Regions from separate parts of the Nesterenkonia suensis genome, predicted to be linked through region 1. Evidence: riboswitches for the same ligand, from Rfam matches in the RefSeq annotation. Region 1 holds a riboswitch; each other region holds the start of a gene.
The links. Region 1 has a riboswitch for S-adenosylmethionine ahead of ACYVKI_RS01670 (O-acetylhomoserine aminocarboxypropyltransferase/cysteine synthase family protein). Riboswitches for the same ligand answer to the same signal wherever they lie in the genome.
Positions count from the first base shown of each region.

Region 1 (7,493 bases):
CGAGGACTGACACGGTCCCGGGGCCACCTCTGTGCCGCCCCGAAGCCGGCGCAGGGCGTCCCGGTGCAGGACGTCACAGTCCGAGCGTCTGGCGCATCTGGTCGGCGAGCTGCTCGGGGCTGGTGAGGAAGCCGTCGTGGCCGATCGGTGAGGCGATCATGTGCACCCGGTTCTCGCCGGGCAGCAGCTGCGCCAGCTCACGGGACTGCTCCGGCAGATAGAGCCGGTCCGAGGCCACGGCGGCGATGAACGGGGTGGCGGTGACCCGGGACAGCGCCTGGGCGACGCCGCCGCGGCCGCGGCCGACGTCGTGACTCATCAGCGCCTCGGTCAACACGATGTAGGCATTCGGGTCGAACCTGCTCACCAGTTTCTTCGCCTGGTGGTCCAGGTAGGACTCCACCTGGTAGCGACCGCGTCGCCGTGCGCTCCAGGCGAAAGGATCCTCCTCGTCCTGCGATTCCCGGTGGAATCGGGCGCCGAACTCATGCTCGGTGCGGTACGTGATGTGGGCGATGCGGCGCGCCAGGCCCAGCCCGTCCTCCGGGTCCGGCCCGCCGTAGTAGTCGCCGCCGGCGAAGTGCGGGTCGTTCTCGATAGCTTTGATCTGGGCCTGGCCGAAGGCGATCTGCTCAGCGGTGGAAGCCGCTCCGCAGGCGAAGACCGCCGCACCGCGCACCCGATCCGGAAAGGTCACCGCCCACTCGAGGACCCGGGCCCCTCCCATGGACCCGCCGATGACCGTATGGAACTGCTCGATCCCCAGGTGGTCCGCCAACCGAGCCTCCAGCTCCACGGAGTCGCGGATCGTGGTGAAGGGGAAGCGCGAGCCCCAGGGGCGGCCGTCCGGATCCGGTGAGGCCGGACCCGTGGACCCGTAGCATCCGCCGACCATCGCCGGGGCGACCACGAACCACCGGGTGGTGTCGATGGGTCGCCCCGGCCCCAGCAGACCCTCCCACCAGCCCGGCGCCGGGTCGACGTCGGTGGAGGCGACATGCGTGTCACCGGTGAGGGCGTGGGCGACCAGGATCGCGTTGTCCCGGGCCTCATTGAGCGTGCCCCAGGTCTCGTAGGCCAGCTGCACCTGAGGCAGCCTGCCTCCCGTCTCGAAGACGTGCTCACCGACGTCGACGACGGCGAGCGCGCCAGCGGGACGGGGGGTCGAGGTCAGCACCTGGGCGGTCATGAGGCGGGAACTCCTGAGTCAGTCCGGGTTGGCTGGGCGGGGACGGTCAGTCGGAGGAGCGGGTCACAAGAGCGGGCGGCTCCGGTCGGCTCTCAGGCTAGCCTCAGCCCACCGGCGCCGGCTCTGCGACCGGCTGATTCTCACTCTGCGGACCCTGGGCACCGGCCGGAACGGCCTTCTGCAGGGCTTGCTCGAGATCGGCGAGGATGTCCTCGACGTGTTCCAGGCCCACCGAGAGTCGGACCAGGCCGGGCACGACGCCGGCGGCCCGCTGCTCGTCCTCGGTCAGCTGGCGGTGAGTGGTCGAGGCCGGGTGGATCGCCAGGGAGCGGACGTCCCCGACGTTGGCCACCAGAGAGTGGAGCTCGAGCGCATCCACCACGGCCTGGCCTGCCGGGGCTCCGCCGTCGACCTCGAAGGCCAGCACAGAACCGACCCCCTTGGGCAGGTAGCGCTGCGCCCGCTCGTACCAGGGGCTGGAGACCAGCCCCGGGTAGCTGACCCGCGTGACCGCCGGGTGGGCCTCCAGGAACTCGGCGACCCGCTGGGCGTTCTGCACGTGGCGCTCCACGCGCAGGCTGAGGGTCTCCAGGCCCAGGTTGATCTCGAAGGCGTTGTGCGGGGAGAGGGCCGGTCCGAGGTCCCGGAGCAGCTGCACTCGCGCCTTGAGGATGTAGGAGAGGTTGACCCCGAAGATCCCGTCGGCGCCGAGGTCCCGCCCGTAGACGATGCCGTGGTAGCTCTCGTCCGGGGTGTTGAAGCCCGGGAAGCGCTCGGGGTTCTGGGTGTAGTCGAAGTTGCCCGAGTCGACGATGACGCCCGCGATCGCCGTACCGTGTCCGCCGAGGAACTTGGTCGCCGAGTGGATGACGACGTCGGCGCCGTGCTCGATCGGACGGATCAGGTAGGGGCTGGTCAGCGTGTTGTCCACCACCAGCGGCGCTCCATGCTCATGGGCGACCTCCGCCACGGCCTCGAGGTCGAGGACGTCGCCGCGCGGGTTGGCCACGACTTCGCCGAAGAAGGCCCCGGTGTTCTCACGGATGGCGGCTCGCCAGGACTCGGTGTCGTCGGGGTCCTCCACGAAGGTGACCTCGACTCCGAGCTTCGGCAGGGTGTGCTTGAAGAGGTTCTGCGTGCCGCCGTAGAGGGAGGGGGAGGCGACGATGTGCCCGCCGGTCTCGACGATGTTGAGCAGCGCCAGGGACGCTGCGGCCTGGCCGGAGGAGACCAGCAGGGCGCCGGCGCCGCCCTCCAGTGCGGCGATCTTGTTCTCCACCGCCTCGACGGTGGGGTTGGTCAGACGCGAGTAGATGGGACCGAGCTCCTCGAGTCCGAACCGCTTGGCCGCGGCTTCGGTGCTCGGGAAGACGAAGGAGGTGGTCTGCTGGATCGGCAGCGCTCGGGCACCGGTCACCGGGTCCGGGAAGGCCCCGGCGTGGATCTGCTGGGTCTCGAAACGAGGAGCCTGGGTGCTCTCAGTGGTCGTCATGGACGTGTCTCCGTTCAATGCGGTCATAGTGACAGGACCGGCTTCGGAGACACTCCGGGCACAGAGACCCGAGAGGCTGCACCGTGGGGCGGCCCTGTCCTGAAGGACATGATGGTTGGGCCGCACTGTGATGTGTGATGGCCCGCGCTTGCCCCGCCGCATGGGCGGCAGGGCCTGGTCGTCACCCGGGGCACCCCACCGCGAACTGGAGGGTTGCCGGCCAGCAAACCGGGGTTTGACGCTGGCACTCTTGACCTGCCCCACAGTCTGCCCTGCAGACTGCGCTCCGGGCAAATCTGTGTCGTCCTGTGTCGTCCTGTGTCGTCCTGTGGCAACGCCGTCCGCCGTCGCAGCCGGCCGATCGAGAGTCCACCACGCGCCGACCATCTTGTTACCTCATAGTCACTTCTCGTATCGTGAGGCTGGCCACTCTCCCGACCGGCCCCTACGAACACCAGGAGCACCATACAGCCGACCTCAACCTTCGCCTCCCCGTCCGACGGCACACCACTGGCCACCTACCTGTGGGATCCCACCGAGCCGCCGATCGGCGTCGTCCAGATCACCCACGGAGTCGCCGAGCATGCAGGCCGCTACGACCGGCTGGCCCAGGCTCTCACAGCGGCCGGGTACCTGGTCCACGCCCACGACCACCGCGGACATGGCCATTCGGCCGACCCTGACGGCTTCGGAGATTTCGGGCCGGCGGGCTTTGCCGGACTGGTCGAGGACCTGGGAGCATTCGGCGCCTCGATCCGTCAGGAGCATCCGGAGCTGCCGCTGTTCCTGATCGCCCACTCGATGGGATCCATGGCCGCGCAGGAGGTTCTGCTGAGCCGTTCTGCCCAGTACGCCGGGGTCGTGCTCTCCGGGTCCACCGCCGTGGATGGCCTCGCAGAGATGATGAGCGGCGCCGCCGCGGACGATGACCAGCCGGCGGGGCTGGCGGCGTTCAACTCCGGATTCCACCATCGCACCGGCTACGAGTGGCTCTCCCGTGACGACGCCGAGGTGGACGCCTATGTGGCCGACCCGCTGTGCGGCTTCGACCTGCCGGAGGACACGGTACCGGCGATCCTCGCGGGAGGGCCGACGCTCGCCGACCCGGAGCGCCTCGCCCGCATCGAGAAACGACTGCCGGTGCTGATCATCTCGGGGCAGGACGATCCTCTGGCGGACGGCGGACGGCTGCTCGAGCTCCTGGCGCAGCGCTACCGGGAGGCGGGCCTGACCGACGTCACCTTGTCCGTGCACCTCGGGGCGCGTCACGAGATCTTCAATGAGACCACGCGGGAGGAGATCACCCAGGAGGTCCTCCGCTGGATGGCCCAGCGCCGCTGAGCCCAGAAGGACACGGCAGGACACGGCAGGACACGGCAGGACACGGCAGAAGACCCCGTGAAGATTCCGGAACCCCGCTGATCTGCATGGGGTGCCGGAATCTCGGCGGGGTCGAGCACTCGGCCCGGACAGGTCCGGAGGACCAGCCCGGGCCCGGCCCCTCAGGCCCTCAGGCCCTCAGGATCAGCGCATCCCCCTGGCCGCCACCGCCGCAGAGACCAGCGGCCCCCACTCCCCCACCGCGGCGGCCGAGCTCCAGTGCCAGATGCAGCAGCAGCCGCGCCCCGGACATCCCGACCGGGTGCCCCAGAGCGATGGCTCCGCCGTTGACGTTGAGCCTGCCCTCGTCCACACCGAGCTTCCGGGCGGAGGCCACCCCGACGGCGGCGAAGGCCTCATTGATCTCCACCAGATCCAGCTCGGCGGCGTCGATGCCCTCCTTCGCACACGCGGCGGCGATGGCATTGGCCGGCTGCAGCTGCAGCGAGGAGTCCGGGCCGGCGACCATGCCATGGGCACCGATCTCCGCGATCCATTCCAGTCCCAGCTCCTCGGCCTTCGCCCGGGACATCACCACCAGGGCGGCGGCGCCGTCGGAGATCTGGGACGCCGTGCCGGCGGTGATGGTGCCGTCCTTCGCGAAGGCCGGTCGCAGCGACCCCAGCGACTCAGCCGTGGTCTCAGCACGGATGCCTTCGTCGGTGTCGACGACGACGGACTCACCCCGGCGCTGCGGCACCTCCACCGGAACGATCTCCTCGGCGAAGAGCCCCTTCTCCTGCGCCGCGGCGGCGCGCTGATGCGAGGCGGCGGCCACCCGGTCCTGCTCGGCCCGGGAGACCTCGGACTCCCCGGTGTTGCAGGACTCCGTCAGCGCGCCCATGGCCTGCGAGGTGGCCTGGTCATAGAGGGCGTCATAGGCCATGGAGTCCACCAGCGTGGTGTCTCCGTACTTGGTGCCGGTGCGCGAACCGGGCAGCAGGTGCGGCGCATTGGACATCGACTCCATGCCTCCGGCGAGGACGATCTCACACTCTCCGGCACGGATGAGCTGATCCGCAGTGGCCACGGCATTGAGCCCCGAGAGGCAGACCTTGTTGACCGTGATCGAGGGCACCGAGGCCGGGACCCCTGCCCCGAGCGCCGCGGTGCGGGCGGGGTTCTGCCCCGCACCGGCCTGAATGACCTGCCCCATCACCACGTAGTCGACCGCCTCGGCAGAGACTCCGGACCGCTCGAGCGCGCCCCTCAGGGCCACAGCGCCCAACTCGGCGGCCGAGAAGGACGACAGGCCGCCCAGCAGCCGCCCCATGGGCGTGCGGGCACCAGCGACGATGACAGTTGACGACATGACTCTCCTCTGCGGCATGGATGACCAAGGGTGAGCTCGAGGGACAGGACACCGTCACGGCGGCACTGCCGAGGACGCCGTCGTCCCACAGAACCTGCGACCAGCGTATCGCGGTGTCTCCGGTCACGGCGGACCACGGGGACACCCCCGGCCGCGCCTTCAGCGGGAGTTCAGGGCGAGGCGGCACACTGTCCCTCATGATGCTGCCTCCTCCGCCCGCGATGAGCTGGCCCGTCCAGATTTGGGACCAGATGGTCAGCCGACAGGAGCCGCTGGGATGGGAGCTCAGCCTGGGACTGGCCGTCGCGATGCTGCTGGTCATCTGGAGCCCGCCCGGGTACCGGCTCGTCAGACATCTGGTGACTCTGGTTCACGAGGCAGGACACGCCGTCGTCGCCGCCCTGGTGGGGCGACGCCTGCAGGGTGTGCGGCTGCACGCCGACACCTCGGGGCTGACGGTCTCGCGCGGCCGACCCGACGGCCCGGGGATGATCGCCACTCTGCTGGCGGGCTACCCGGCCCCTGCTCTCGCTGGCCTGACCGGCGCTCTGCTGTTGGGGGCCGGGCATGCCGCAGGCGTGCTGTGGGCCCTGGTGCTGACCAGTGCTCTGATGCTGCTGCTGGTGCGCAACCTCTACGGGCTCGCCGTGGTGCTGACGCTGGGCGCCGCCGTGACGGCACTGTCCTGGTGGGCCTCCGGCCCGGTGCTCTCCGCGGCTGCCCAGCTTGTGGTGTGGGCCCTGCTGCTGTCCGCCCCGCGGGCGGTGCGGGAGATGCAGCGGCAGCGACGCCGACTCCGCAGCCGGACCAGCGACGCCGACCAGCTCGCGCGGCTCAGCAGGACTCCCGCCGCGCTGTGGGTGGGGCTGTTCTGGCTGGTCTGCGTGGGCGCCCTGGTGCTGGGCGGCTGGCAGCTGCTCGATGGCGCGCCCTGGCCCGGGGAGTGAGGCCCGGGCTCTGCTCCGGCGCCCCTCACCCGGCGCCCCTCACCCGCCTCCCTCCCCGGCACCCATGGGGCGGTGTCCCCTGGGGCGACGGCCCGACCGGCAGGTAGCCTCGACCCATGACTGAGCGGACAGCATCCTCCCCGAGCTCCGGCCCGATCTCTGAGCGCGTGGTGATCGTCGGCGCCGGTGATCTCGGCACGCGGATCGGCAGCCGGCTACGAACCACAGGCCGCGCCGTCGACGGATGGAAGCGCGACCCCAGCACGTTGCCGGAGGACGTCACCGGAGTCCGGGCAGACCTCACCGAAGCGGCCGAACTCCCTGAGCTTCCGGAGGACACCGCTGCGGTGGTGTTCTGCCCCTCCGCCGGGGAACGCTCGGCGGCGCGCTATCGAGCCGTCTACCGTGACGGGCTGCGGGCGCTGCTGGAACGGGCCGACCGGCTGGGCAGCAGGACCGGACGACCTGTGCGCATGCTGCTGATCTCCTCCACGGCCGTCCACGGCGGCGAGACCGGCCTGGTGGACGAGTCGACCGCCCTGCACCCGCTGACGGCCACCGGCGAAGTCCTCGCCGAGACCGAACAGCTCCTGCGGTCGGACGAGTCGGTGGAGGCGGCGGTGCTGCGCCTCTCGGGCATCTACGGGCCAGGACGACGTCGCCTCCTGGACCAGGTGCTCGGCGGCCAGCTGGGGGCCGGCACCCGGGAGGGCGATCGCCCCGCACGCGGGGCCGCCTCCGATGGGGACCCGTGGCGGATCTCCAACCGGATCCATGTCGAGGATGCGGCGGCCGCAGCGGCGGCCATGGCGACCGCGCCCCAGTGTCCCTCGGTGCTCCTCGGCGTCGACGAGCTTCCCGTGCCGGTGGGTGCCGTCCATGATTGGCTGGCCGATCAGCTGGGGCTTCCCCGCCCGTGGCCTCAGCTGGTGCCTGCTGGAGACTCTCTGGACGACCTACTGGCCGCCGGCCGGGAGGATCTGCTGTGGCGGCACACTCCGGCCCATGGAAAGGCCGTGGACGGCACACAGCTGCACCGGTTCCTGGGAGGCCTCGAGCACCCGGACTTCCGCTCCGGCTATGCGGACCTGGTGACGGAGGCCGCCGGCACAGGCGGAGACTCTCCGGCCTGACCCGACACGGGCTGAGGCGACCTGGGCTGAGGCGACGCCA
Region 1 covers NZ_BAAGRN010000001.1:384,587-392,079, reverse strand. The annotation lists gene ACYVKI_RS01680 (SGNH/GDSL hydrolase family protein) at 1-10, shown strand, start outside; gene metX (homoserine O-acetyltransferase MetX) at 74-1,189, opposite strand; gene ACYVKI_RS01670 (O-acetylhomoserine aminocarboxypropyltransferase/cysteine synthase family protein) at 1,293-2,681, opposite strand; SAM riboswitch class IV at 2,821-2,937, opposite strand; gene ACYVKI_RS01665 (alpha/beta fold hydrolase) at 3,147-4,022, shown strand; gene ACYVKI_RS01660 (acetyl-CoA C-acyltransferase) at 4,192-5,373, opposite strand; gene ACYVKI_RS01655 (M50 family metallopeptidase) at 5,571-6,320, shown strand; gene ACYVKI_RS01650 (NAD-dependent epimerase/dehydratase family protein) at 6,437-7,453, shown strand.

Region 2 (7,493 bases), on a different contig from region 1:
ACCACTCGCGGCGGCGGTGTGACGGTGGACGTGACCGATCAGCTGCCCGATGCGCTGAAGGAACTCGCCGTGGACGGGCTCTGGGCCATCCCCGGACTGAGCGCCGCCGCCGTCGACCTGCTGGTGCCCGACCTGGAGACCGACGAGGGCGCAGTGGTCCTGGACGTGAACCCGTACGCGAACATCGTGCAGTTCCGGTACCCCGCCTATGGGCAGCCGCGCATGGTGCATGACGCGATCATGGAGCAGATCCTGCACCGCGCCTCGCGCTGAACCGCGGTGGACCGTCCGCGCAGGAGGTTCTGCACCACCACATCACGTCTGCCTCACCAGATCTGCTGGGGCAGACGTGATCTGACCGTGCGAAACGGTGAGGAGGAGTGAGGATGGACGACGGCGGCAGGGACGGGACGCACGTGCAGCGAGCCGGTGCTGAGGACGCCGGGCGTCGCCCTGGCAGAGGCCCCGGCGGATGCGCCTGATGCCGACGCCCGGCGATTCTACCGCCGCCAGGGCTTCCAGGAGATCGACCCCAAGACGGGAGACCACGCCCTGCTGATGCAGCACCAGAGAGGAACTCCCGACGCCGACCACGCGGCCATGCCCAGTGAAACCACGGGGCCGACGTCGGGAGAGTCTATGGGGCGCCGGAAGGCGCCGCACCGGAGGCGGGACGCGCGGTCCGGCGGACGCCGTCGACGCCGTGGTGGATCCCGTGGCGCCGCGCGGCGTGGAGGGTCATGAACACATGACGTGGTGAGATCATCAGGCAGTCTCCATCGTCTCTGGCGGTAGCACCGTTCCCCGGACCGCAAGGAGCGCGGCTGCACCGGGTGGTTGCTGCGACGTCGTCGAGCCAGATCTCTCGGTCGCTCTGGATGGGTTGGTGAATCCCAGCCTACGCCGCAGACCTGAACATTCGTCAAACTCCACGGATAAGTTCATGACATAGAACGTAAGAATGCGCGGACCGGGCTGCGTCACGTCCCCTCCTCCCCTCGACCTCCCATTCCCCCCCTCGAGGAGCCCGAACCCTCTCTCACGGCCCTCCCTCCGGCTCCTCGGCCGGCTCCTCAGCCAGCCCCCCTCGGACACGCCGTTGAAGGTCTCGACCGGCGTCCGTACGCTGGCCTGACGAGACCTTCCCGAGCGACTGAGAGATCGGGCTCGACGACGCCGCAGCCACCCTGCGACGTGCCCCGCCTGCCTGGCGAGCACGTCGGAGGCGGTGTTGCCGCCAGGACCGATGGGAGCTGATCCTCCATGAGCGCAGCACTGGCCACCCCTGGGCCCCCTGCGACCACCCCGACCCCTGCGACCACTGCCGAGGCGCCCGTGCAGAAGACCCACGACGTCGTCGCCTCCCGCGAGGCCACCCCGCTGAGCACCATCGACCCGGGGGAGCTGCGTGAGGTCTTCGGACGCTTTCCACAGAGCGTGGTCGTCGTCGCCGCCGCAGTGGACGGCCGCCCGGAGGGACTCGTCGCCTCCACCTTCACGGTCGGAGTCTCGCTGGAGCCGCCGCTGGCCACCCTGGCGGTGCAGCACAGCTCCTCCACCTGGCCGAAGCTCGTCGGCGCGGATGCGGAGCTGGGCATCTCCCTGATCGGTCGCGGCCAGGAGGCGCTGTGCCGGAAGATCGCCTCCAAGGATCGTCAGAGCCGCTTCTCCGGGGTAGACCTCACCACCGGAGCGCGGGGCGCGATCACGCTCGACGGCGCACCGGTCACCTTCACCACGCGCATCCACGATCAGGTCCGGGCCGGGGATCACGACATCATCGTGCTCGAACTGCTCGACCTCGCCGTCGAGGAGGACGCCGAAGCGCTGGTGTTCCACCAGAGCCGGTTCCGAACCCTCGACCCGCTCTCCTCCGAGAGCTGACCCCTCCCCTCCTGCGAAGCGCTGCCGAGCAAGCCCCCGCTCCGGGGATGTCTCATACTGTGACATCTCCTTTGCCCGGTCGGCCCCGATGTGCGTAGGGTTGACAGTGCCACCATCCCGAGCGGCTGAGAGATCTGGCTCGACGACGCCGCAGCAACCTTCGGATGCGCTGATGGGCCGTCTGTGCCCATCGCATCAGAAAAGGTGCTACCGCCAGGATCGATGGGAGAGATATTCCTATGGGTTCCTCTGCACCCACACTCGCCCCCCGCGAGTCTGACCTGTTCACCTCTGGACCGTCCGGCGGCACGGCCGTGCTCGAACGACCCGCCGCCGCGGCCACCCACTCCTTGGACGTCGAGCTGCGTGACGTCGGACGCAGCTTCGACGGTTGCACCGTGCTGCGCGACGTCGACCTGCACGTCTCCCCCGGTGAGGTGGTCGCCATCCTGGGTGCCTCCGGCTGCGGGAAGTCCACCCTGCTGCGTGCCGTCGGCGGCCTGGACACCGGGCACACCGGGACGGTCGTCATCGACGGCACCCCCGTGCGCACCTATGACGAGCGCACCGCCGTCGGGTTCCAGGAGCCACGGCTGCTGCCCTGGCGCTCAGTCCACCGCAACGTCTCGCTGGGCCTGCCACGCGGCGTCCCCAAGGCTGAGGGCCAGGATCGGGTCGATGAGCTGCTCGAGCTGGTCGGCCTCGCCGAACGCGCCCAGCTGCGCCCGCGGGAGATCTCCGGAGGGATGGCGCAGCGCGCCTCGCTGGCCCGAGCGCTGGCCCGGCGCCCCGGAGTGCTGCTGCTGGACGAGCCCTTCGGCGCCCTGGATGCGCTGACCCGGCTGAAGATGCAGGACCTGCTGCTCGACGTCCACGCGCAGACCGGCACCACCGTGCTGCTGGTGACCCACGACGTCGACGAAGCCCTCCAGCTCGCCGACCGCATCCTGCTGCTCGGCCCTGACCCCTCCGGTGACGCCCGAGAGGGCGCCACCGTCTCCCGGCTGCTCACCGTTCCGGGCAGCCGACCCCGCGACCGCGCCTCCGCCGAGCTGGCCGCCCTGCGCGGTGAGCTGCTCGCCGGGCTCGGTGTCGACGCCCACGCACATTGACCCCGTCCGCTCTGCCCTGCGCGGGCGTCCGAGCATGACCCGCACGCCCCTGGTCTCCGCCGGGCGGCGCCAGCGAGAGTCCGTCTCGGCCGGGGCGCAGGCAGAGCGACGACCACCACCCACGAAAGGTCCGTTCACCTCATGCCCAGCCTGACCACTCCCTCCCCCCGTCCTGTCCCCGGCGCTGTCCCCGGCGCTGTCCCCGGCGCTGTCGGCCGCACCAGCCGCCAGCTCAGCCGGGCCGCCCGCACCGCGATCGCCGGCGTCGGCGTGACGCTCCTGGCCGCCGGCTGCGTAGAGGGCGAAGGCAACGGCGCCGGAGCCGACGGCGAGTTGGAGACCCTCAGCATCGACTTCGCCACGTACAACCCGCTCAGTCTGGTGATGATGGAGCACGGCTGGCTCGAGGAGGAGCTGGCTGAGGCCGGCACCGACGTCGAGTGGATCCAGTCCCACGGCTCCAACGACGCCAACGAGAAGCTGCGTGCCGGGGCGATCGACCTGGGCTCCACGGCCGGCTCGGCGGCGCTGCTGGCCCGCGCCAACGGCTCACCGATCCACATGGTCCTCATCGAGAACCAGCCCGAATGGTCAGCATTGGTCACCTCCCCGGATTCCGGCATCGGCGACGTGGAGGACCTGGAGGGCGCCTCGGTGGCCGCCACCCTGGGCACGGACCCGTACTTCTTCCTGGTGCAGTCCCTGCAGGAGGCCGGTCTGGAGATCGGCGACGTCGAGGTGCAGAATCTGCAGCATGCCGACGGCCACACTGCGCTGGCCAATGGGGACGTCGACGCCTGGGCCGGGCTGGACCCGATCATGGCGGGCGCCGAGGCCGACGGCCAGGAGCTCTTCTACCGCAACGTGGACTTCAACACCTACAGCGTCATCAACGCGACCGAGTCGTTCATCGACGATCACCCGGAGGTCGTCCAGACCGTGGTGGACGTCTATGAGCAGGCGCGTCAGTGGGCCCTGCAGAACCCGGACGAGACGGCAGAGATCCTCGCCGAGTACGGAAACATCGACTTGGAGGTCGCCGAGACCGTCATCCAGGAGCGGTCGAACTTCGAGGTCGACCCGGTCCCCGGCGAGGCTCAGCACCAGGTGCTCCAGGAGGTCGGCCCGATCTTCATCGACACCGGCGACGTCTCCAGCCAGGACAGCATCGACGACGCCCTGGAGACCCTGTTCCACCCGGAGTTCGCGGAGAATCGTGCCGCCACTGAGGCAGAAGGGGCCGACGATGAGGCCACGATCGTCGAGGATGATGAGTGATGAGCCAGACGCTGCCCGATGACGCCCACCCCCGGGCCGAGGCGGCCCGCCTGCAGTCCGCCGAGCCGGCGCAGGCGGTGGGCGAACGGGACTCTGCCGCGCCCCCGGCGGTGACCGACCCGGACAGTCCGACCGCTGCAGTGCCCGCTCCGGTGCGCCGGATCCCGGGAGGACGGGTCCTGCTCGGAGCGATCGTGCCGCTGGCGCTGCTGGGACTCTGGTACGGCGTCGCGGCCTCCGGGATGTTCTCCCCCGTGCAGCTGCCGGCCCCGCAGACCGTGCTCAGCGCCGGCGTGGAGCTGTTCGAACGCGGGGAGCTCTACCAGCACATCGCGATCTCCGTGCAGCGTGTGCTGCTCGGCTTCGGCATCGGCGCCGGCCTGGGCCTGGTGGTGGGCTCGCTGCTGGGACTCTCCCGTGTCGCCGACACCCTGCTGCACCCCACGGTCGGAGCGTTCCGTGCGGTCCCCTCCCTGGCCTGGGTGCCGCTGCTGATCCTGTGGATGGGGATCCATGAAGACTCCAAGGTCACGCTGATCGCGATCGGCGCGTTCTTCCCGGTGTTCACCGCCGTGCACTCTGCCCTGCGGCATGTGGATCCGCATCTGGTGGAGGCAGGCCGCGCGTTCGGGTATCACGGGCTGCGACTGCTGGTCACCGTTCAGCTGCCGGCAGTGGTGCCCAGTGTGTTCTCCGGGCTGCGTCTGGCTCTGGCACAGGCCTGGCTGTTCCTGGTGGCCGCGGAGCTGATCGCCTCCTCCATGGGGCTGGGCTTCCTGCTGACCGATTCGCAGAACAACGGACGCACCGACCGCCTGCTGCTGGCCATCATCCTGCTGGCCGTGCTGGGCAAGCTCACCGACGCCCTGCTGGGTGTGGTCGAGCGGAAGGCGCTGAAGACATGGGCGTGACGCCTGCGTCAGACATCGATCGGGCGACGCCGCAGCACCCGCTGGCCGCGGACGTCCACTCCTGGGCGGACCCGATCACCGAACAGCAGCGCCTCGGCTTCTGGGATCGGGCGGCGTCGCTGCTGGACTGGGAGACCCCCTGGCACACCACGCACTCCTGGACGGATCCCGACCCGCGGTCCCGCCGCGGCCCGGACATCCGCTGGTTCGACGGGGGAACGCTCAACGCCGCGGTCAACTGCGTGGACCGTCATGTGGCTGCGGGGCGCGGTGACGTCGTCGCCCTGCATTTCGAAGGTGAGCCCGGGGACCGTGAGGACGTCACCTACGCCCAGCTGCAGGACAAGGTCAATCAGGCCGCCAATGCCCTGACCGCCCTGGGTGTGGGTCGCGGGGACCGGGTGGTGATCTACCTGCCGGTGCTGGTGGAGACGGTGGTCATCACCCTGGCCTGCGCCCGCATCGGCGCGGTGCACTCGCTGGTCTTCGGCGGGTTCTCCGCCGAGGCGCTGCGTTTCCGCGTCGAGGACACCGGGGCGACGCTGCTGGTCACCACCGACGGCCAGTTCCGCCGCGGGCAGGCCGTGCCGGTGAAGCAGCGGGCCGACGCCGCCGTGGAGGGCCTGACCGTGGCCGAGGGCGGCAGCCTGGCCCATGTGCTGGTCATCCGGCGCACCGGCTCGGATGCCTCGTGGACCAGCGAGGACCTGGCCGGGGACGGTCTGGGCCGGGACGTCTGGTGGCATGACGTCGTGGAGACCGCCTCCGCCGAGCACACCCCGCAGGCCTTCGACGCCGAGCAGGACCTGTTCATCATGTACACCTCCGGCACCACGGGGAAGCCGAAGGGCCTGGTGCACACCACCGGCGGATACCTCACCGCGGCGCTGTTCACCTATCTGCGACTCTTCGCCCACCCGGACCCGGCACGCCGTGTCGACGACGTCCACTGGTGCACGGCGGACCTGGCCTGGGTCACCGCACACACCTATGAGATCTACGGGCCGCTGGCCGCCGGCGCCACGCAGGTGATCTACGAGGGCACGCCGAACACTCCGCATCCGGGGCGCCACTTCGAGATCATCCAGCGCCACGCCGTGACCACCTACTACACCGCGCCGACCCTGGTGCGCTCCCTGATGGGCTGGTTCCCCGAGGGTGTGCCGCCCGAGTATGACCTCTCTTCGCTGCGCCTGCTGGGCACCGTGGGCGAGGCCGTGAACCCGGAGGCCTGGACCTGGCTGCGCAGCCAGCTCGGCCAGGACACCCGCGACGACGACGGCGCCCCGGCCATTGCCATGGTGGACACCTGGTGGCAGTCCGAATCCGGCTCCACGGTGATGAGTCCCCGTCCGGAGGATGCCGAGTTGAAGCCCGGCTGCGCCTCCCGGGCGATGCCGGGTGTGGCGGTGGACGTCGTCGACGACGCCGGCACCCCGGCGCCTGCCCAGACGCAGGGCAGCATCGTGCTCACCCGTACGGGGCCGGCCATGGCGCGCACGGTCTGGGGCGATCCGGAGCGGTACTTCACCTCCTACTGGGAGAAGTACGCCGACCGCGGCTGGTTCCTCGCCGGCGACGGCGCCAAGCGGGACGCTGAGGGGGACATCTGGATCCTGGGTCGCATCGACGAGGTCATCAACATCTCCGGCCACCGGCTCTCCACCATCGAGATCGAGTCGGCGCTGGTCTCCCACCCCGAGGTGGTGGAGGCCGGGGTGTGCCCCGTGCCGGACGCGACCACCGGCCACGCCGCCGTCGCCTTCACCGTGCTCACCGACACGGCCCGCGAACGACTGACCCGGGAGGGCGGCGTCGTCGACGCCGAGGCGGAGGTGGAGCTGCTGGCCGCCCTGCGCGCTCATGTGGGGGAGGTGATCGGCCCGGTGGCCAAGCCCCGGACGGTGATCCCGGTGCCGGAGGTGCCGAAGACCCGCTCCGGGAAGATCATGCGCCGACTGCTGACTCAGCTGCACCAGGGCGAATCCCTCGGCGACACCACCAGCCTGCAGAACGAGCACTGCGTGCCGCAGATCGCGCAGATCTGCCAGCACCGTGGCACCGCAGCCGCCCGAACCACTGACCCTGACCACCTCTCTCGACCGATCCAGGAGCTTCCATGAGCGATCGACAGTTCGGATTCCGCACCCGGGCCCTGCATGCCGGGGCCGTGCCGGATGCCGTCTACGGCACCCGTGCGGTGCCGATCCACCAGTCCACCTCCTTCGTGTTCAAGGACACCGACGACGCCGCGAACCTCTTCGCGCTGCAGAAGTTCGGCAACATCTACTCCCGGATCGGCAATCCG
Region 2 covers NZ_BAAGRN010000025.1:73,997-81,489, forward strand. The annotation lists gene ACYVKI_RS13935 (ATP-binding protein) at 1-273, shown strand, start outside; gene ACYVKI_RS13940 (hypothetical protein) at 638-766, opposite strand; SAM riboswitch class I at 774-885, opposite strand; gene ACYVKI_RS13945 (flavin reductase family protein) at 1,264-1,884, shown strand; SAM riboswitch class I at 1,994-2,113, shown strand; gene ACYVKI_RS13950 (ABC transporter ATP-binding protein) at 2,124-2,996, shown strand; gene ACYVKI_RS13955 (aliphatic sulfonate ABC transporter substrate-binding protein) at 3,138-4,274, shown strand; gene ACYVKI_RS13960 (ABC transporter permease) at 4,274-5,185, shown strand; gene acs (acetate--CoA ligase) at 5,176-7,308, shown strand; gene ACYVKI_RS13970 (O-acetylhomoserine aminocarboxypropyltransferase/cysteine synthase family protein) at 7,305-7,493, shown strand, end outside.
Region 2: another riboswitch for S-adenosylmethionine. It lies ahead of ACYVKI_RS13950 (ABC transporter ATP-binding protein); the one in region 1 lies ahead of ACYVKI_RS01670 (O-acetylhomoserine aminocarboxypropyltransferase/cysteine synthase family protein).

Region 3 (7,493 bases), 190 kb from region 1:
CGGCAGGAGCCGGGACCCGAGTGGAGGCGGTGCTGCCGTGCGCGTGATCATCGCCGAGGACTCCGTGCTGCTGCGCGAGGGACTGGTGCGCCTGCTCGAGCATGCCGGGATCGACGTCGTCGCGGCCGTCGGAGACGCCCAGGCGCTACTGGAGGCGGTCGACGAGCAGGACCCGGCCCTCGTGATCGTGGACGTCCGGATGCCGCCGACCTTCACCGATGAGGGCATCCGCGCTGCACTCAGACTCCGTGCGGACCGACCCGAGCTGGCCGTGATCGTGCTCTCCCAGTACGTGGAGGAACGCTACGCAGTGGACCTGCTGACCGGGGAGACGCGCGGTGTGGCATACCTGCTCAAGGACAGGGTCGCCGAAGTGGACGACTTCCTCGACACGGTCCACGAGGTGGCCGCCGGCGGCACCGTCCTGGATCCGGAGGTGGTCTCCCAGCTGCTGAGCCGACAGGCCGGGCGCGACGGTCTCGACGCGCTCACCCCGCGTGAGCTCGAGGTGCTCCAGCTCATGGCGCAGGGGCGTTCCAACGGGGGGATCGCCGCCGCCCTGCACCTGAGCGACTCCGCGGTCTCCAAGCACATCAACGCCATCTTCACCACGCTGGACATCCCTCCGGCCAGCACCGACAACCGGCGGGTGCTGGCCGTGCTGGCCTACCTGTCCTCCGGGCGGGAGAGGGGAGTCGCATGAGTGCCACGCCGAGGACCAGCCGATGGCCCCGGAGGCTCTGGGGCGGGCTCGGTGCAGTGCTCACCGCCCTGGTGCTGGCAGCCTGTGTGCACCCGTCACTCGTGGGTATCCTCCAGCTGACCTGGTTGGCCGGCGGCCGCGAGCCGGAGCAGATCCAGCGCACTCTCGGTGATCCGCAGGAGGCGATCTGGTACTCCGGCGAGGCCCTGCAGATGACGTTCTCCGGGGAGGACCGCGACCGCATGGAGCTGACAGAGAACCTCCACCGGGTGCCGGGAGACCCCTTCACCGAGGTCACCCAGCTCGACGGCGCCACCGCCGTGACCACCCGCTGCGCCCCGGACTGCGGGACCCTGGTCGATCAGGAGCTGCTGATCCCGCGCGAACAGGACCTGAGTGTGGTCTCCGCCGAGGGCATGTACTACACCGTCCAGCACCTGGAAGGCGATCTCGACCTGTGGCTGACCGGAGGAGACCTCGGCGAGGTCACCGTGGTGGGGGAGCCCGACTACGTGGCCGGCCACGTCATGCTGTTCGGGATCCAGGGTGACGTCGATGTCCGGACTCTCCAGTCCGGGGTGTACGCCGAAGGGCTGAGCGGCCAGGTCGTCGCTGTGCAGACGGGGGTCGGATCATTGGACCTGACTCACACCGCGCTGCCCGCGTCCCTGGAGGTCAGCACCGGCCGCGGGGACATCAGCATCACCCTGCCGGCCCAGGAGGATCCGTGGCGGTGCACGGTGGAGACCGAGGCGTCGGGGGAGGTCGACGTCGACCTCGGAGAGGAGACTGTCAACAGGGAGGATGACGACGAGGTGACCTGCCGGATCGCCCTGCGTACCGGAGACGGCGACATCACGCTGACCAGCGCGCCGCCGAAGCCCTGGGAGCGGGACTGACCCAGGCTCGGAGCCACGGAGTCACGGAGCCACGGAGTCACGGAGTCTGGGCATGACGAGGGCGGGCCGGCCGCCGCAGAGCCGAGCTCCGCGGCTGCCGGCCCGCCGCCGTCGTGATCCTGACCTCACCGACGGAGCGTCATACTCCGGCCGGGACCCGCGCCAGCTCGGCGCGCACCACCGCGGTGGCGTTGACGAGATGGCGCAGCGAGGCCTCCGTCTCCTCCCAGCCGCGGGTCTTCAGGCCGCAGTCCGGGTTGGACCACACGATCTGCGGGTCCAGCACCTCGGCGGCCAGTCGCAGCCGTTCGATGAGCTCGTCCACGCCGGGCACCCGGGGGGAGTGGATGTCCCACACGCCCGGGCCGATGCCGCGGGAGAAGCCGTGCTCGGCCAGGGCGGTGACCACCTCGAAGCCGGAGCGGGATGCCTCCAGGGTGGTGACGTCGGCGTCGAGCGCGTCGATCGCGTCGATGACGGTCTCGAACTCCGAGTAGCACAGGTGGGTGTGCAGCTGGGTGTCCGGCTTCGCCGCGGAGGTCGCCAGGCGGAAGGACTCCACCGACCAGCGCAGATACTCGGGTCGCTGGGCCACCTGCAGCGGCAGCAGCTCCCGGAGCGCCGGCTCGTCCACCTGGATGATCCGGGTCCCGGCGGCCTGCAGATCCTCCACCTCGTCCCGCAGGGCCAGGGCGATCTGGTCGGCCGTGGCGGCCAGCGGCTGGTCGTCCCGCACGAAGGACCAGGCCAGGATCGTCACCGGGCCGGTCAGCATGCCCTTGACGGGCCGGCGGGTCAGTGAGGCGGCGTAGCGGGTCCACTCCACAGTGATCGGGTCCGGGCGGTGCACGTCGCCGAAGAGGATCGGCGGTCGCAGGCAGCGCGAGCCGTAGGACTGCACCCAGCCGTGGGCGGTGGTGATGAACCCCTCCAGGTTCTCCGCGAAGTACTGGACCATGTCATTGCGCTCCGCCTCGCCATGCACCAGCACGTCCAGACCCAGGTCCTCCTGGCGGCGGATGCAGTCGGCGATCTGCCCGCGGATGGCCTGCTCGTATCCCTGCTGGTGGAGGGCGCCGCGTCGGTGGGCGGCCCGCACTCGGCGGATCTCGGGGGTCTGCGGGAACGAGCCGATCGTGGTGGTCGGCAGCGGCGGCAGATCCAGAGCCGCCTCCTGCGCGGCCCGGCGGTGTTCGGCGTCGGCCCGCCGACGGTCCTGGGGCAGCACCTCGTCCAGACGACGGCGCACCGCCTCCACCCGGACCTGCGGGTGCTGCTCCCGGAGCCTGCGACGCGAGGCATCATCGGCGCGCAGCCCCTCCAGAGCGTCCGGGACTTCGGAGAGGTGACCGGCCAGTGCCAGCACCTCGCCGACCTTCTGGTCCGCGAAGGCGAGCCAGCCGGCCACCTGCGGGTCCAACTGCGTCTCGCGGGCGGCGTCATGGGGGACATGCAGCAACGACGTGGAGCTGCTGACCGTCAGCGGACCCTCGTGGCGCTCCCGCAGCTGGTCCAGCAGCCCGGCGGCCCGGGCCACACCGGTGCGCCACACGTTCAGCCCGCCGACGACGCCGGCGGCCACAGTCCGTCCGGTCAGCGGCTCCAGGGCCTGCTCCGGGGGGAGCACGCCACGTTCGAGGTCGAGGCCCACCGCCTCGACGCCGGCTGCGCCGAGGACTGCCAGGGCGTCGTCGCCGGCGGTGCCGTAGCTCACCGGCACGAACAGCGCCGGGCGCTCCGTGAGCCCCGCGAACGCCGTATAGGCGGTGCGCAGGCCGGTGACGATCTGCTCCCGCGGGAGGTCCCAGCCGTCGGAGGCGAGGGCGGGCTCCTCCAGCTGCACCCAGGCCGCGCCGGCGTCCTGGAGGGCGCCGAGCAGGGTGGAGTAGGCGGTCACCAGCTCATCGAGCCGGTCGAACCGAGACTCCTGGGCGAGGCTGCCGTCGGTGCCGTCGGCGGGGCTCTCGGCGGAGCTGACGGCCTTGGCCAGCAGCAGGAAGCTCACCGGGCCCAGCAGGGTGGGCCGGGGGAGGGCCGCACCGGCCGTCTCGGCGGCCAGATCGCGGAAGGTGCGGAAGCGCTCGGCGACGGCGTCCGGCTGAGGGGAGAAGGCGACGTCGGGCTCGATCTCCGGCACGTAGTAGTGATAGTTGGTGTCGAACCACTTGGTCAGCTCCAGCGGCTCCACCGTGGAGGTGCCGCGGGCCAGCGCGGAGACCAGTGCCAGACCCTCACCGGAGTCCGGGGAGGCGGCGGAGAACCCGGCCTCGCGGAAGCGCCGTGGCACCAGGCCGAGCAGCACCGAGGCGTCCAGGACCTGATCGATCACGGCGCCGTCGGCCGGGATCGCCGAGTCCGCCTCCAGGCCGAGGCCTGCCAGATGGCCCAGGGTGCGGGTGCGGTGGGCGCGGACCGCCTCGCGCAGCGCGGCGACGTCTCCGCCGCGCCAATGGGCCTCCAGCGCCTTCTTGATCTCCCGGTTCGGTCCGATACGCGGGTATCCGAGTACGGTGGCCGGCAGGGCGGGAACCTGAGCGGGCGGCTGGTCCTCGGGGCGGGCAGGGGCGGTGGTCATGATGTCTCCTCTGTCAGATGTGTCAGGTGTGTCTGGGGTCAGACGCAGGTGATGGACGGGTCGCATGGAGTGCCCGGGCGGTTCGTCCCGGGTGAGGCGGCAGGGCGCACCAGGACAGCCGACCGCGACGCGGTCCGCAGGCATGAAGGGGCCCTGTGAGGTGGGGAGCGGTGCGCTCCGGCGTCAGGACAGCTCGGGTAGGACCCGCTGCTGACGTGCGGCATCCCGGATCCTGAGGTGATCGAGGATCGCCAGAGCGGCCGGGTGTTGGTTGAACGTGAACAGGTGCAGCCCGGGACATCCGAGCTCGAGGACCGCGTCGATCAGGTTCAGCGTGGCGGCCACCCCGCGGCGTCGTCGTTCGGCCGGGTCTGCGACGTCGAGGTAGTCCAACAGGTGCTGCGGCACCGGAACTCCCGAGATCTCCTCCAGACGCCGCAGCCGCGTGGGGCTCGTCAGCGGGGCCAGCCCGGCGACCACGGGCAGGTGGATGCCCTGAGATCGGGCGTCGTCCACCAGACGGGCGTAGTCCTCGGGGTCATAGAACACCTGGGTGATCGCGTAGTCGGCGCCGGCCTCCTGCTTCTCCCACAGTGCGCACAGGTCCGCCGCGTGGTCCCTGTCCGTGCCGGAGGGAGGATAGGCGGCCACTGAGATGGACACCGGACGGGCGCCCGGCCCCTTGGGAGGGTCCAGCCGCTCGTCCTCCACCTCGCGGACCAGGCGCACCACCTCGGCGGCCCGATTCAGTCCGCCGGGCTGGTGGACCCACTGCCGGCCCCCGTCGGGAGAATCCCCTCGCAGGGCCAGGACGTCCCGGACGCCGAGGTCCAGCAGCTGCTCCACGGCGCGGCGCACCTGGGCAGGAGTGCTTCCTGCGCTGATGAGGTGTGCCATCACGGGGGCGGGGGTGCTCCGGAGCAGGTGCCGGATGACCTCCAGGTTGGCCCCCTCGGGTTGGTTGTGGCCGTGGGTGACGGAGAAGTAGTCCGGACCGGCCTCGGCCAGCAGCTCGATGCTGCGCCAGGGGTCGCGGCCAGCGGTGGCGGGACGCGGCGGGAAGACCTCGAAAGAGATCAGCGAGCGGCGTCGGGTGCGCTGCACCAAGTAGGAGGTGTGTGACGTGTGGTCGTCCGAATCCAGGGCGTGCTGAGGCAGAGTGCCGGCGGACGGCACAGATGGTGTCATGGAGGGTCCTCCGTGTGGGGCGTTCATCATCGTTCATGAGGCGCCACAGGGAGGCTTCCCCTGCGCCGTGCTTGCCGCTGAAGATAAATTCATCGCAGTGAATACGAGTTTCGCGGCCGGATCGTCATCTGGGGCACCCCGTCACGCGGGAAAGGGTTGCCGACCGGCCAAGCCAGAGCTTATGTGACCGGTTCTCGTGATCCTTCGGTGTTCTTCTCTGCCACGACGCTAGCACGGTCGGGCATGCGAGAGAAGGGTCGACGTCATGGATGACGATATATGAACATAATGAACACGGGGTGCTGGCGTGAGGTGTGCGGCAGGGCGTGAGGCGTGTCCACGCGTCTCGTGGAGCGGTGCATCGACTGTGTCACGCAGGAGGGTCGCCGAGCGTGGCGAGGAGCTCTCCGATGCTGTGATGGCGCTCGAGGGGATGCCGAAGGGGCCGGTCGCGATGGATTCGATATCGATTGCGGCGGCCTTCGCGCTCCCTGTCGACGTATCCGTCGGCGATCAGGTCCGCCAGGATCCGCTGGGCGGCGCGCTCGGTGATCCCGACCTTCCGAGCGATCTCCCGGACGAGCATGCCGGGCTCTCTGGCGACGCAGAGGATGACATGGGCGTGGTTGGTGAGGAAGGTCCACTCTGAATCCGGCACGGGGTCAGTATAGATCCAGGGTGACAGAATAAACATGAAACAAAAGTCGTGTATTGTGTGTCAGCAATGGGGCGGCCGCCCGGTGGCCCCGTCGTGCAGGACCCTCCCGGAAGGACCCGCTGCATGCTCGACCCGGTCATCCTCTTCTTCGTCCTCGGCATCGCGGCCGGACTGCTGCGTTCTGAGCTGCGGCTGCCTGCCGCCGTCTATGAGCTGGTGACCATCGTGCTGCTGCTGGCCATCGGGCTCAAAGGAGGCGTGGAGCTGGCGAAGCAGCCCCTGGGAGAGCTGCTGCCGCAGATGGTCGGAGTGGTGGCCATGGGGTTCCTCCTCGCCCTCGCCGCGTTCCCTGTGCTCCGACTCCTGGGACGGCTGGCTCGCGTGGATGCCGCGTCGATCGCCGCGCACTATGGCTCTGTGAGCGTCGGCACCTACGCTGTGGCCGTTGCCTATCTCGGCAGTCGCCGTGTGCCTTTCGAAGAACACATGCCGTTGCTGCTGGTCATTCTGGAGGTGCCGGCGATCCTCGTCGGGATCGTGCTAGCCAGGGGCGTCAGCCGGTCCACACGCTGGGGCTCGGTGATGCACGAGGTGTTCCTGGGCAAGGGCATCGTGCTCCTGCTGGGGGGTCTGCTCATCGGCTGGGCCTCCGGGCCTGAAGGCGTCGTTCCGCTCGAGCCTCTGTTCATGGACCTCTTCAAGGGGATTCTGGCATTGTTCCTCCTGGAGATGGGGCTCATCACGGCAGGCCAGGTAGCAGGGCTCCGGAGACATGGGGTGTTTCTGGCCGCATTCGCCATCGGTATGCCGCTGTTCTCCGCAGTGGTGGGCACGGGAACAGCCATGCTGCTGGGCCTCTCCCTCGGGGGTACGGTGGTGCTGGCGACGCTGGCTGCCAGCGCGTCCTACATCGCGGTCCCGGCCGCCATGCGCATCTCCGTGCCGGAGGCGAACCCGACGCTGTCCTTGGCCGCCGCCTTGGGCATCACCTTTCCGTTCAACGTCCTGATCGGCATACCCATCTACCACGCCATGGCCACCTGGGTGCATGGCTAGGAGCAGGCTCATGGATCCGCACGCGCGCAAACTGCTGACCATCGTCACCGAGGCGGCCCTGGAGGGAAAGATCCTGCGTGATCTGGAGCAGCTCGGCACTCGTGGGCATACGATCACCGACGCCCGGGGAAAGGGCCGCCGAGGAGTGCGCGATGCAGGCTGGGAGGCCAGCGCGAACATCCGGGTGGAGGTCGTCTGTGACGCGGGCACCGCTCAGGCGGTCTCTGCGTATCTGCAGGAGCACTACTACCGGGACTATGCGATGACCGTGTGGGTCATCGACGTCGAGGTGCTGCGTCCGGAGAAGTTCTGACCTCGGTTCCGCCTAGGCTGACATGCATGCCTGACCAGTACCTGAGGAACGAGATGCGCCGGAATGTGCGGAGATCGGTGCGCCGGTCGCTGCACACTGCT
Region 3 covers NZ_BAAGRN010000001.1:194,666-202,158, forward strand. The annotation lists gene ACYVKI_RS00845 (sensor histidine kinase) at 1-47, shown strand, start outside; gene ACYVKI_RS00850 (response regulator transcription factor) at 38-703, shown strand; gene ACYVKI_RS00855 (DUF4097 family beta strand repeat-containing protein) at 700-1,602, shown strand; gene metE (5-methyltetrahydropteroyltriglutamate--homocysteine S-methyltransferase) at 1,742-4,177, opposite strand; gene ACYVKI_RS00865 (methylenetetrahydrofolate reductase) at 4,361-5,365, opposite strand; SAM riboswitch class IV at 5,428-5,567, opposite strand; gene ACYVKI_RS00870 (helix-turn-helix transcriptional regulator) at 5,736-6,023, opposite strand; gene ACYVKI_RS00875 (sodium-dependent bicarbonate transport family permease) at 6,147-7,079, shown strand; gene ACYVKI_RS00880 (P-II family nitrogen regulator) at 7,090-7,392, shown strand; gene ACYVKI_RS00885 (thermonuclease family protein) at 7,419-7,493, shown strand, end outside.
Region 3: another riboswitch for S-adenosylmethionine. It lies ahead of ACYVKI_RS00865 (methylenetetrahydrofolate reductase); the one in region 1 lies ahead of ACYVKI_RS01670 (O-acetylhomoserine aminocarboxypropyltransferase/cysteine synthase family protein).